3 regions of the Salininema proteolyticum genome follow, and region 2 is predicted to be linked to each of the others. Evidence: riboswitches for the same ligand, from Rfam matches in the RefSeq annotation. Region 2 holds a riboswitch; each other region holds the start of a gene.
What was found. Region 2 has a riboswitch for cobalamin ahead of ACFTE1_RS04330 (ABC transporter substrate-binding protein). Riboswitches for the same ligand answer to the same signal wherever they lie in the genome.

Region 1 (4,051 bases), 620 kb from region 2:
GCAGCTGTCGGAGACCGTCTGCAGGGCGGTCATGGCGAAGGCGCCGATGAACACGGCCGCGAGGGACAGGTGTCCGGTGAAGAGCAGGGTCGCGAGGGCGAACGCCAGGACGGCGCGGACCAGGTCGGCGGTGAGGAAGAGGCGGCGGCGAGAGTGGCGGTCGACGAGCGCGCCGGAGACGAGTCCGAAGAGGACCCACGGGAGGAAGGAGCAGGCGGCGACGGCGGACACGAGGCGGGGGTCGTCGGTGAGACGGGCGGCGAGGAGGGCGAACACGGCCGTGTGGCCGGTGTCTGCGAAGCGGGTGAGTACGGCGGCGCAGGTCAGGCGCCGGAAGGGATCGGAGAGCATGGGGGGACCTGCCGGGAACGCGTGAACGGAGAGGACTGTCGATATGAGGGTATCGACGGCCCTCTCCGACATGGGTGCCGGGACAGGGTGCGACCAACCCACGGCCGTCCGGCGCCAGGGAAGGACTCGAGACAGTGGGATTCCACCCGACGGCCGTACGCCCCTGGGGAGGTCTCTCCGTCCGAGGTGGCGGGGTACCGGGCTCAGCCGGCCGTCAGACGGAAGGCGTAGGCCTTGTAGGGCAGGTCGATCCTCTCCCGGCCCTTGAGGTCGGGGTGGGTGTCGAGGAGCCGTTCCATTCCCTCGTCGAGTTCGGCGCGGCGCTCGGGGGTGCCGTCGATGTAGTAGGAGCGCGAGCGGACCAGTGCGACGAGCCCGCGGCGGGTCACGGGCAGGGCGAAGCGGAAGACGGCGTACTCCTGGTCGGGGAACTGGGGCGCGAAGTAGTCTCCGGCGGTGGCGAGGGGCGCGACGTACTCGGCCGAGGACCAGCCGATGATCTCCGACATGGCGGCGACCCACTCGTACTCCTCGTCGCGAACGTTCCAGACGGGGGCGAAGACGCCGCCTGGCTTGAGGACGCGGCGGAACTCAGTGAGCGCCTTTTCCTTGTCGAACCAGTGGAAGGCCTGTCCGGCGGTGACGGCGTCGAGGGACGCGTCGGCGAAGGGCAGGTCTTCGGCCGGGGCCTCCTCCCCGCGGGCCCCGGGGTGGTTCTCCCGGAGCTTGGCGAGCATGCGCCCGTCGGGTTCGACGGCGGTGACGGTGTGTCCCTCGGCGAGAAGGCCGGCGGTGAGCTTGCCGGTCCCGGCTCCGACGTCGGCGACGGTGAGGGGCTCGGCCCCCAGCATGTACCGGACGGCCTCGGCGGGGTAGGTGGGGCGGATGGAGTCGTAGAGGTCGGCCTCGGTACCGAAGTTCTGGGTCATCGTCGTCCCTCTCCTTTGAGCGGTTCTGGACGGGGTTCCGTCTCCACAATTCTAACAATACGTACGTACTGTTTGCAATAGGAAAATGGACGCGGGCGAAATGAAAAGTCCTTTGAAGACCCCTCGCAGGGGCGCCTAGCTGGTGTTGCGCGAATGGCTCACGTTCGCTCGGGCCGTGGGTTTACAGTGCGCGAGCCGGTGTGTAGAGTGATCTCGACTCTAGATAGCGGTAGTCAGGAACGCGGTGCGAATCCGCGGCGGTCCCGCCACTGTATTCGGGGAGTCTCTCGCTCCGGGCGCCTCAGGCGTCCGATCGGACAGAGAATAGCCACTGGGAGACCGGGAAGGCTGAGCGGGGGACGGCGATCCGATAGCCAGGATACTGACTCGCTGTCCCGATTCTCGGGGACGAGGTATTCCCCGTGGAGGAAACATGACTGCCATCAGCGCTGCGGCGGCTTCGCCCCGCCGAATTCTCATCACCGCCCTCTCCGTCGTCCTCTTCGCGGCCGTCCTGTACGCCGTGGGCTTCGAGCAGGGCACTCTCACCGGCGGCACGCCCTGGCTCCACGAGGCCTTCCACGACGCCCGCCACCTTCTCGGCTTCCCCTGCCACTAAGGGGAGCCATGACGATCACCGACTACCTCCGCCGGGGACTGGCGGCGGGACTGCTCGCTGGGCTCCTCGCGGGCCTCTTCGCCTGGGCGGCCGGGGAACCCGCCGTCCGCGACGCCATCGAACTCGAAGAACAGGCCTCCGAACAGGAGGCCGCGCACGACCATGACGCGGGCTCCGAACAAGAGGCCGGCGCCCACGGACACGACGAAGGGGAACTGGTCTCCCGGCCCGTGCAGGAGGCGATGCTCCCGGTGGCCACCGGCCTGGTGGGCGCCGCCTTCGGCGGCGTCTTCGGCCTCGGCTACGGACTCGCCCGCCGGCGCATGGAGACCGCTGACGAATGGGCGGCCTCCTGGAAGGCCGGCGCCGCCGTCTACGGCACCGTCGTCCTCTTCCCCGCCCTCGCCTACCCGGCCAACCCGCCCGCGGTCGGAGACCCGGGCACCATTGCGAACCGGACCGGCCTGTTCACCCTGTCGCTCGGCATCGGCCTGGCGGCGCTGCTCGTCCTCTGGGCGGTGGCCCGTTTCCTGCGCTCGCAGCACTGGTCGCGGGAGGCCCGCCAAGTCGCCGTGGGCCTCGCCGCCGTGGTGGTTCTGGGCGGCGCGTGGTTCGCGCTGCCCGCGCCCGAATCGGCCGGGGACTTCCCCGTCGACGTCATGTGGAACTTCCGGCTCTCCTCGATGGGCACCCAACTGATCCTGTGGACCGCCCTGACCGCCGTGTTCGCGTGGTTGAACCTGCGCGCCTCGCACAAGGCCGCGGCCGGGACCGAGAAGAAAGCCGAAGCCGCCGCATGAGCCGTCGCTCCACCGTCCACCTGCTCCGGCACGGCCCGACATCGGCGACCCGCCGGAGCCTCTTCGCCGCCGACGAACCGCTCGACGCGAAGGGCCGCGACCTGGTCGCCGACTGGTGCGGAAGGCTGGAGGCCGACCGGGCCGCCTCCTCCCCGCTGCGGCGGTGCCTGGAGACGGCCGAACTGGCCGGGCACGCCGACCCGGTCGTCGACGGCCGGTGGAGCGAGCTCGACTTCGGACAGTGGAAGGGCCTGAGCCTGGCCCGGGCCGCCGAACTTTACCCGGACGACATGAGCCGCTGGCTGGAGGACCCCTTCGGCGTCTCCCCGCCAGGCGGGGAGACCTTCGCGCAGTTGAAGGAGCGGGTCGAGTCCGCGATGCGGGACCTCGCGGCGACCGGCGAGACCACTCTCGTCGTCACCAGCGCCGGACCGATCAAGGCCGCCGTGCTGTCGGTCCTGGAGGCCCCGTCGACGTCCCTGTGGCGCATCGACCCGATGCCCGGGAGCGTCACGACCTTCACCGCGCACGATGGAATCTGGTCGCTCCGCGCGCTCAGCAAGGAGCCCGTGCGATGAGGGCGGCCGGCATCGCGCTCGGCGCCCTCGCCGACGCGCTCTTCGCCGACCCGCGCCGTTTCCACCCCGTGGCCGGATACGGGCAGGCCGCGATGCGGCTCGAACGCGTCCTCTACGCCGACAGCCGGGCCGCCGGCGCGGTCTACACGGCCGTCGCGGTCGGCGTTCCCACGGCTGCGGTCTGGATCCTCCAGCGCCGCGCGAGCGGAGGCTGGACCGTCGTCCTCACCGCCGCCACCGCGTGGGCGGCCCTCGGAGGCCGCTCGCTGTTGCGCGCCGCCGACGGCGTCGACCGTCCCCTGGAGGTCGGTTCGCTCTCCCGGGCCCGCTTCGCGCTGCGCTCTTTGTGCGCCAGGGACGCCGCCGAGCTGGACGGAGACGAGTTGGCGAAGGCGACGGTGGAGTCCTTGGCGGAGAACACCTCCGACGCCGTCGTCGCTCCACTGTGGTGGGTATTCGCGGCGGGACCGGCGGGGATCGCCGCCTACCGCGCGGTCAACACTCTCGACGCGATGGTGGGTTACAAGACGTCCCGCTATCGGAACTTCGGCTGGGCCTCGGCCCGGCTGGACGACCTGGCGAACGTTGTCCCGGCAAGGATCAGCGCCGCCCTGGCCGCCGTCCTGGCACCCGTGGCGGGCGGCAGCACGGCCGAGGGGCTGCGGGTCTGGAGAAGAGACGGGTCCCGACACCCGAGCCCGAACGCGGGCCAGGTGGAGTCGGCCTTCGCCGGCGCCCTGGGCCTGCGGCTCGGCGGGTCGGTCAACTCCTACG
Region 2 (4,051 bases):
GCACCGTCTACGGGGTGCTCGGCCCCAACGGCGCGGGCAAGACCACGACCGTCCGCCTGCTGGCCACCCTCCTGAGCCCCGACGCCGGAGAGGCGACCGTCTTCGGACACGACATCGTCGCCGACCCCGCCGCAGTCCGCACCCGCATCAGCCTCACCGGCCAGTACGCGTCGCTCGACGAGGACCTCACCGGCAACGAGAACCTGGTCCTGCTCTGCCGCCTCGCCGGATACGCCAAGCCCGCCGCCCGCCGCCGCGCCGGAGACCTGCTCGACGCCTTCCGCCTGACCGACGCGTCGGGCAAGCTCGTCAAGACCTACTCCGGCGGCATGCGCCGCCGCCTCGACATCGCCGCCTCCCTCGTCAACACGCCCGAGCTGCTCTTCCTGGACGAGCCGACCACCGGCCTCGACCCGCGCAGCCGCAACCAGGTCTGGGACATAGTGAGGACCATCGTGGACGGCGGCACCACGGTCCTGCTCACCACGCAGTACCTGGAGGAGGCCGACCAGCTGGCCGGCCGCATCGCCGTCATCGACCACGGCCGGGTCATCGCCGAGGGAACGCCCGGCGAGCTCAAGTCCAGCGTCGGGGCCGGCGAGATCCACCTGCGGCTCACTGACCCCGGCCAGCGCGACGAGGCCGCCCGCGTGCTCGGCGCGATCCTGCCCGGCCCCGTCCAGTACGACGACGACCCGCTGGCCCTCACCGCCCTCCTGAGCTCCGGCAGCACCGCTTCCCAAGGCGCCGACGTGCTCACCGCCCTCGCGACCGCCGGCGTCGGCGTCGGCGACCTCTCCGTCGGGCAGCCCAGCCTCGACGAGGTGTTCCTCCAGCTCACCGACACCGCCGACACCAAGGAGAACCGATGACCACCACGGCCGAGAAGACGGCGGCCCCCGCCCTCTCCGACACGCCGCAGCGCGCCGAGATCCGCGCGCTCCTGGCCGGATCCGAACAGGACACCGACCCCACCGCGTGGGGCTCGGTCCGCGCCTTCACCTGGCGGGCCCTGCTGCGCATCAAGCACGTCCCGGCCCAGCTGGTGGACGTGACCATCTGGCCGGTGGTCATGCTCGTCCTCTTCACACTCATGTTCGGCGGCGCCATCGCCGGCACCACCGGCGACTACATCCAGTACCTGCTGCCGGGCATGCTCGTGATGACGATCGTCATGATCACCATGTACACCGGGATCTCGGTGGCCAACGACAACTCCAAGGGCGTGTCCGACCGCTTCCGCACCCTGCCGATCTGGCGCCCGGCCCCCATGGTCGGATTCCTCCTGGCCGACGCCGTCCGCTACACGGTCGCGGGCGCCTTCATGCTCGTGACCGGCCTGATCATGGGCTACCGCCCCGAGGGCGGGGCGGGCGGAGTCCTGCTCGGCACCGCGGTCGTCCTCGCCTTCTCGTTCTGCGTCTCGTGGATCTGGACGTGGATCGGGCTCATCGTGAGCAACGAGAAGACCGTCATGTCCATCTCGACGACGGTCCTCTTCCCGCTGACCTTCCTCTCCAGCATCATGGTCGACCCCTCGACCATGCCCTCCTGGCTGGAGCCGGTCGTGGCCAACACCCCGATCAGCAATCTGGCCGACTCGGTGCGCGGATTCTTCACCGGAGAGTTCGACGCGACGGCCACCCTGCTGACCGCCGCCTGGTCGGCGGCCCTGCTGGTCGTCTTCGGCTCCCTGACCCTGCGCGCCTACAACCGCAGCTAGCGGTCGCCCGCCCGAGGAAACCGGGACTGAGGGACCTCACAGGGGCGGGACACCGGTGTCCCGCCCCTGTGAGGTCCCTTCTACGCTGAGGGTGCCGCGGTGACGGGAATCCGGTGCGAATCCGGAACAGTCCTCGCTACTGTGAGCGGGTGCGGCTCCACCTCAGGCCACTGGGACTCGGTCCCGGGAAGGCGGTGGAGCCGGGAGGGCAGGCCCTCCGGCCCGCGAGTCAGGAGACCGGCCGCGGAGACCGGAAACCACGAGGCATGGAGAGACCCTTGACCAAGACCCGTACCCGCCCCCTGCTCACCGCGCGCCCATTGAGGCTCCGCGCGATTCCCGGCGCCGCGGCCGCACTGGCGCTGCTGGCGCTGACCGCCTGCTCCGACTCCGAACCCGGCGGGTCCACCCACGCCGCGGCCGCCGTCGACAACTGCGGCTTCGACGTCTCCGTCGACTCCCCGCCCGAACGCGCCATCACCATGAACCAGGCCGCCACCGAGATCATGCTCGCCCTCGGCCTCGAGGACCGCATGGTCGGCACGGCCTATATGGACGACGAGATCCATCCCGACCTGGCCGAGGCCTACGAGAGCGTCCCCGTCCTCTCCGAGGCCTACCCCTCCAAGGAGTCCGTCTACGACAAGGAGCCGGACTTCGTCTACGGCTCCTACCCCTCCGCCTTCGAGGACGAGGCCGCCGGTGGCCGCGACGAGCTCGACGGGCTCGGCATCGCCTCCTACCTCTCCCCCGCCGGCTGCGCCGAGGAGGAGACCTCACTGGACGACGTCCGCACCGAGATCCTCCAGATCGCCGACGTCTTCGGCGTGCCCGAGCGCGGCGAGGAGCTCGTCGCCGAACAGGAGGCGACCGTGGCGGAGGCCGCCGAGTCCCTGAAGGACGCCGATCTGTCGGTCATGTGGTGGGACAACGCCACCGACGTCCCCTCGGTCGGCGCCTGCTGCGGCGCTCCGGCCGCGATCATGGACGAGCTGGGCGTGGACAACGCCTTCGGCGACGTGGAGGGCAAATGGGGCGACGTCACGTGGGAGTCGGTCGTGGACCGCGACCCCGACGTGATCGTGGTGGTCGACGCCGAGTGGTCCCCCGCCGCCGAGAAGATCGAGCACCTGGAGTCCGACCCGGCCCTGCGGAGTCTGGACGCGGTGAAGGAGGGGCGCGTCGTCTCGATTCCGTTCTCCGCCACCACTCCGGGTTTCCGCAACGCGCAGGCCGTAGCCGACCTGAGCGCCTCCATCGGCGCGGCCGTGGAATAAGCCGTGGCGGTGGCACCCGTCAAGCGGGGTGCTCCCGGCCGCGGCTGGGTCCACTTCGCACTCGCGGCGGTCCTGCTCCTGACCGTCTCCCAGGCCGTCGCCATAGGCCCGGCCTCCCTCACCCTGTCCGAGGTCTGGTCCTCGGCGGCCGACGGCGTCGGCCTGCGCTCGTGGGGATCGACGGCGCTGCAGGCCCACATCGTCTGGGAGCTGCGGCTGCCGCGCGTCTTCACCGCCGGGATCGTCGGGGCCGGGCTGTCCCTGGTCGGCGCCGTCATGCAGAGCCTGACGCGCAACCCCATGGCCGACCCCTACCTCTTCGGCGTGTCCTCCGGGGCGACGCTCGGCGCGGTCTTGGTGCTGGTGGCCGGGGTCGGTTCGGGGACCCTGGCGCTGACGGCCGGAGCCTTCATCGGCGCGATGGCCGTCTTCGCCCTGGTCGTGCTGTTCTCGACCCGGCGGGGAGCGCTCGCGCCGGGCCGGATGATCCTGGCGGGCATAGCGTTGAGCCAGTTCTGCGGCTCCATCACGTCCTTCGTCATCGTGTGGGTGGGCGACCCGCAGCGGACCCAGTCGGTGACCTACTGGCTCTCCGGCTCCATGGCACGCGCGCGCTGGGACTCCCTGGCGGCGGTGGCCGTGGTGTTCTTCGTGGTCGCGGCCGTGTTCCTGTCGCATTCGCGGTCGCTCAACGCCTTCGCGTTCGGGGAGCAGACGGCCGTGGCCCTGGGCGTGTCGGTGAACCGGACGCGCTGGGTGCTGATGGCCCTGGGCGCGCTGCTGACGGCCTCGCTGGTGTCGGTCTCCGGGGCGATCGGCTTCGTGGGGTTGATCCTGCCGCACGCCGTGCGGTTCCTGACCGGGCCCGACGAGCGGCGCCTGCTGCCCGCCGCGGCGATGGCCGGGGCGGTCTTCATGATCTGGGTGGACACCCTGGCGCGCACGGTCTTCGAGCCGCGCGAGATCCCGGTCGGCATCCTCACCGCGGCGGTGGGCGTGCCGGTGTTCATCGTGCTCATGCTGCGGCGCTTCCGCGAGGGCGACACCGTTT
Region 3 (4,051 bases), 3.2 Mb from region 2:
GCCCCTGCCGAGGAGCAGGTTGGCGCCGTGGAGGAGTCCAGGATAGTCGCGCACCATCCTGACGGCGTCGGGGTGGCGGCGGATTCCGAAGAGCTCGCGGGCCCTGCGGGCGCGCTGGGACAGGGACTTGCGGGTCTTGATGCCTGCGGTCGACAACGGTCCTCCTTCTCCACCGGGGTGCCACGCGCCACCCGAGTGGAGTGAATTCCCGTATCCCACATCGGTTGACTTGTCCTGTGCTGAGATCTCGTGGAAAGGCCCCTGTGGGGCCTGATTGCCGCCGCGCCCGCCATTCCGGACGACAGGGAAAGGGCATTTGCGTGGAATCCCCGACGTGGCGCCCACGGACCGCCACGGAAATCGACTGTAGCAGTGGCGAAACGACGACGCAAGCCGTCTTCGTATTCGGTCACATTAGCCCAATGTGCCTGACGGCCAGGGGGTTCAGTAGTGATCAGTCCATTACTACTTTTGCGTAGAAAGATATCGAGGCAGGACGGAAAGGCAGTATGGCCGTATGGTTTCCGCCCGATCCCCCAGGGGCCATTCGTAAACCGAGTAACTGTGCTCGTGTCGCGTTTAACACCCGGGAAAGGTTACGGCCCGAAGCCTGTCGACATGCCGACAGACCTTCTATGCGGCGAAGACTGTGTCGCTTCACTCGAACGGGGGATGGAATTCCCTGGATGGAGTCCGGGGTCACCAAGCGTAGAGGAAGCGGCGGCCCCTCATCGGGTCAAATCGCGGAATCTCGTCATCGCGGATGGACGTATGGCGGGCGGCCCCCGCGGCAGCACCGGAATCATTCACCGTCAATGCGCTCCACGAGCTGGGAGATCCCGCCGTCGGGCCGCCAAGGTTCGATAAGCCCCTCGTCCGTCCAGGCTTCCATGAGGTCCCAGACGAGTTCGTGCGCGAGAACCAGGGTCCACTCCCGATGGTCGAGGTCGCCCAGGCCGTCCAAGACCGGTTCCTCCGACAAGGCTTGCGCGATAGGAGCGCAGAGCTCGACCGCGAGGCCGTGGAGCCGGTGCGACGGCCCGATCGCGGGCACGGGGAGCTCGCCGCCCTCGCGCCAACGCCGAATCTCTCCGGAAGCCATGCTCTCGCGAACGGCGGGCACGGTCTCCCGCGTCCAGACTATGACGAGGGTCCGGCCTTCGCGGTGTTCCTCGTTGACTCCGGCCGCTCCCTCACGCGGCGGATACACCGCCCAGAAGGCGCCGTTCCACAACGGCCGCTCCACACTGAGACCCGTGTCCGGCACCGCCCCTTCCCGGCGAAGCCCGTCCCAGAGAAGGCCGTCGACGGCATAGCCGAAGACGACGGGATACACATGATTCGGGAAGCCGTCCTCGCGGAGTTCCTCCGCCATGGCGGCGACGGTGTCCCCCGTCCGGGCCGCGAGCTCCCTGGCCATCTCCCCCGAGCGACTCCGGACGCGGCCCGTCGCGTCGCCTCCGATAACGGGGAAGGACACCTTGAAGCGGTCCCCGTCACGGTGGACCAGGCGGTAGAGCTCGAAGAGCCGCAGACGGCTCTCCACCGCCGTGAACCCCCTTCGGCGGAGGTCCTCCGCCGTGCTCCAGTACCTCAGGGCGTTGAGGAGGACGCCGTTGCCGTCCATCCCCACGACATCGTGCGGGGTGCTCCTGGCCCCGAGGGCGAAGGCGTGCAAGCCCCACTGGGAGAGGTCTTCAGGCTCCATGGCCCCATTCTCTCAGCAGGGCACGACATCAGCCCTTGCGGGAGTCGCGGATCTCCGCGCGCTTGGCCAGTCGGTGGCGACGCCGGATCTCCGCCTCGTTGAAACGGCGCTCGTCATCGCCGGTCTCGAGCGTCACCGGCGGCACCCGGCGCGGTTTGCCGGCCTCGTCCACGGCCACCATGACCAGATAGGCGGTGGCGACGTGGACCGGCGGCACCGAGGAGTCCCAACGGTCGGCCGTCACCTGGACGCCGACTTCCATGGACGTCTCGCCCGCCCAGTTCAGCCGGGCGTTGAGGTGGACGATGTCGCCGACGCGCACCGGCGCCAGGAAGGCCATCTCGTCCATGGTCGCGGTCACCGCGTAACCCCCGGAGTGGCGGGCGGAGACCACCCCGGCGGCGGAGTCGACCAGCTTCATGATGATCCCGCCGTGCACAGTGCCCATCAGGTTGGTCTCGTGGTCGCTCATGATCTGCGAGAGTGTCAGCTCTGATTCGCGGACAGGCTTCGCCGCGAGCGTGTCGATGGAGGTCAACTTGCTTCCCCTCGAAGTAGTCGTCAGGCGTACGGGATCTCCGCACGCACCGGCGGCAGGTCTTCGGGCTCGCGGGCGCCTGCACGAAGCAGTCCTACTGTCCGCCGCTTCCCGGGCTTCAGCCCAGTGCCTCTGGCGGAGGTCGTTCCCGCTGACCGCTGCGGGGGCAGCTCCGGATTCCCACCGGATTCCCTCTTTCAGTCCGTCGTCGGACCGCCGGTGGCTCCGAGTCTATCCAGGCGGGCGGGGAGGGACAATATGACGTTCGTCGGTCGCGCGGGCCGGGGCGCCCCGCAGAGCGCGCTGGGAACGGGAGGTCTCGGTCTGCCGTCCGGGCGGATCGGCCGGCGCGAACGGTTGAAATTCGCTCGGACACGCGTCGCCTCCCACCACTGCCGGACTTTGTGGACCAGAATCGGGAGGTATGAGTCGCATTCTGATCGCTCTGACCTCTGTCCTGGCCACGGTCCTCATCGCCTCGCCCGCGTCCGCGGCCGAGGAGGCGCCCCGCGCGAGCGCGTCGTTCAACGGGGAGGTCCTCCAGGTCGCCTACGCGGGAGACCGGGTCTTCGCCGCCGGAGAGTTCACCCACGGCCTGGACACCGACGGCGTGTACCGCCGCCGCGACCACCTCGCGGCCGTGTCCGCCGCGACAGGCCGCCTCCTGCCCTTCCGCGCCGACATCGACGGCACCGTGCACGAGGTCGCCGCCACCGGCGACCACCTCTACATCGGCGGGCAATTCCGCCGGATCGACGGGCACTACCTGCCCAAGGCCGCGCGGTTCGACCTGGCCACCGGCGAGGTCGACACGGGCTGGCGGCCCCGCCCTTCGGGGGCGGTGTTCGCGATCGAGCCGGCCGGCGACACGGTCTACCTGGGCGGCCGGTTCGGCCAGGTCGCGGGCGAGCCGTCCCCGAGACTGGCCGCGGTGTCGGCCGACTCGGGCGCGCCCGTGGAGGCGTTCACGCCGTCGGTGGAGGACGGGGCGATCCGCGACCTCGCCTCGGACGGCGATCGCCTCTACGCCGTGGGCGCGTTCCGGTCCGTCGACGGGGACTCCTCGCTGCGGCACTTCGCCGCCGTCGACCGGGAGACCGGGCGGGCCGACGGTTCCTTCCGTCCGGGCCTGACGGCCCTCGCGTACCAGTTGACCGTCCATGAGGGATCGCTCTACCTGGCCGTCGACGGGCGTGGCGGCAGCCTCGTCTCCTACTCGACGTCGGGGCGGTTGAAGTGGTCGGTGGCGGCCGACGGCGGTTTGCAGGCCGTGGCCGTCGACGGGGACACCGTCGTCGCCGGGGGCCACTTCGACCGCGTCTGCCGGATGAAGGCGCCCGCCGTCGGCGAGTGCTACGCGGGCAAGGTGCGGCGGGGGAAGCTCTTCGCCGTGGACCTTTCGGGCGGGCTGCGGGACTGGAATCCACATGCCGACTCGGCGGTGGGGGTCCATGCGCTGGCGGCCGCTCCCGGGGCGTCGGGGTTCGCGGCGGGCGGGGCCTTCCTGACGTTCGGCGACGGGGCCGTCCCGCAGAGGGCCTTCGCGCTGTTCGACTGAGATAGGGGCGCCGACCGGAGCGGTCACACTCCGGCGTAGTACTCGACCAGCTTGGCGACGGAGACGACGGCGAACCCGGTCATCACGATCGGCACCATCGGCAGGCGTCCGGCGAAGTGGAACATGCGGTGGTCGAACGCCCGGCGTTCCCCGTCCGACGCCCCTACGGTGAAGATGATCTGCGCCGCCCGCTCCGAGTAGCCGCTCTGGCGGAGGCGCCGCACCCGTGGAAGGTTCCCACCGACGA

Region 1: it holds a riboswitch for cobalamin, as region 2 does, so the genes downstream of both, ACFTE1_RS07170 (CbtB domain-containing protein) here and ACFTE1_RS04330 (ABC transporter substrate-binding protein) in region 2, are expected to answer to the same signal.
Region 3: it holds a riboswitch for cobalamin, as region 2 does, so the genes downstream of both, ACFTE1_RS18835 (acyl-CoA thioesterase) here and ACFTE1_RS04330 (ABC transporter substrate-binding protein) in region 2, are expected to answer to the same signal.

Annotation. Positions count from the first base shown of each region.
Region 1 covers NZ_JBHUNX010000001.1:1,525,268-1,529,318, reverse strand. The annotation lists gene ACFTE1_RS07180 (MFS transporter) at 1-351, opposite strand, end outside; gene ACFTE1_RS07175 (class I SAM-dependent methyltransferase) at 555-1,280, opposite strand; cobalamin riboswitch at 1,464-1,685, shown strand; gene ACFTE1_RS07170 (CbtB domain-containing protein) at 1,714-1,899, shown strand; gene ACFTE1_RS07165 (CbtA family protein) at 1,908-2,699, shown strand; gene ACFTE1_RS07160 (histidine phosphatase family protein) at 2,696-3,277, shown strand; gene ACFTE1_RS07155 (cobalamin biosynthesis protein) at 3,274-4,051, shown strand, end outside.
Region 2 covers NZ_JBHUNX010000001.1:906,817-910,867, reverse strand. The annotation lists gene ACFTE1_RS04340 (ATP-binding cassette domain-containing protein) at 1-872, shown strand, start outside; gene ACFTE1_RS04335 (ABC transporter permease) at 869-1,723, shown strand; cobalamin riboswitch at 1,804-1,983, shown strand; gene ACFTE1_RS04330 (ABC transporter substrate-binding protein) at 2,002-3,000, shown strand; gene ACFTE1_RS04325 (FecCD family ABC transporter permease) at 3,004-4,051, shown strand, end outside.
Region 3 covers NZ_JBHUNX010000001.1:4,084,258-4,088,308, forward strand. The annotation lists gene ACFTE1_RS18825 (hypothetical protein) at 1-156, opposite strand, end outside; gene ACFTE1_RS18830 (hypothetical protein) at 803-1,708, opposite strand; gene ACFTE1_RS18835 (acyl-CoA thioesterase) at 1,737-2,180, opposite strand; cobalamin riboswitch at 2,284-2,479, opposite strand; gene ACFTE1_RS18840 (hypothetical protein) at 2,671-3,804, shown strand; gene ACFTE1_RS18845 (trypsin-like serine peptidase) at 3,828-4,051, opposite strand, start outside.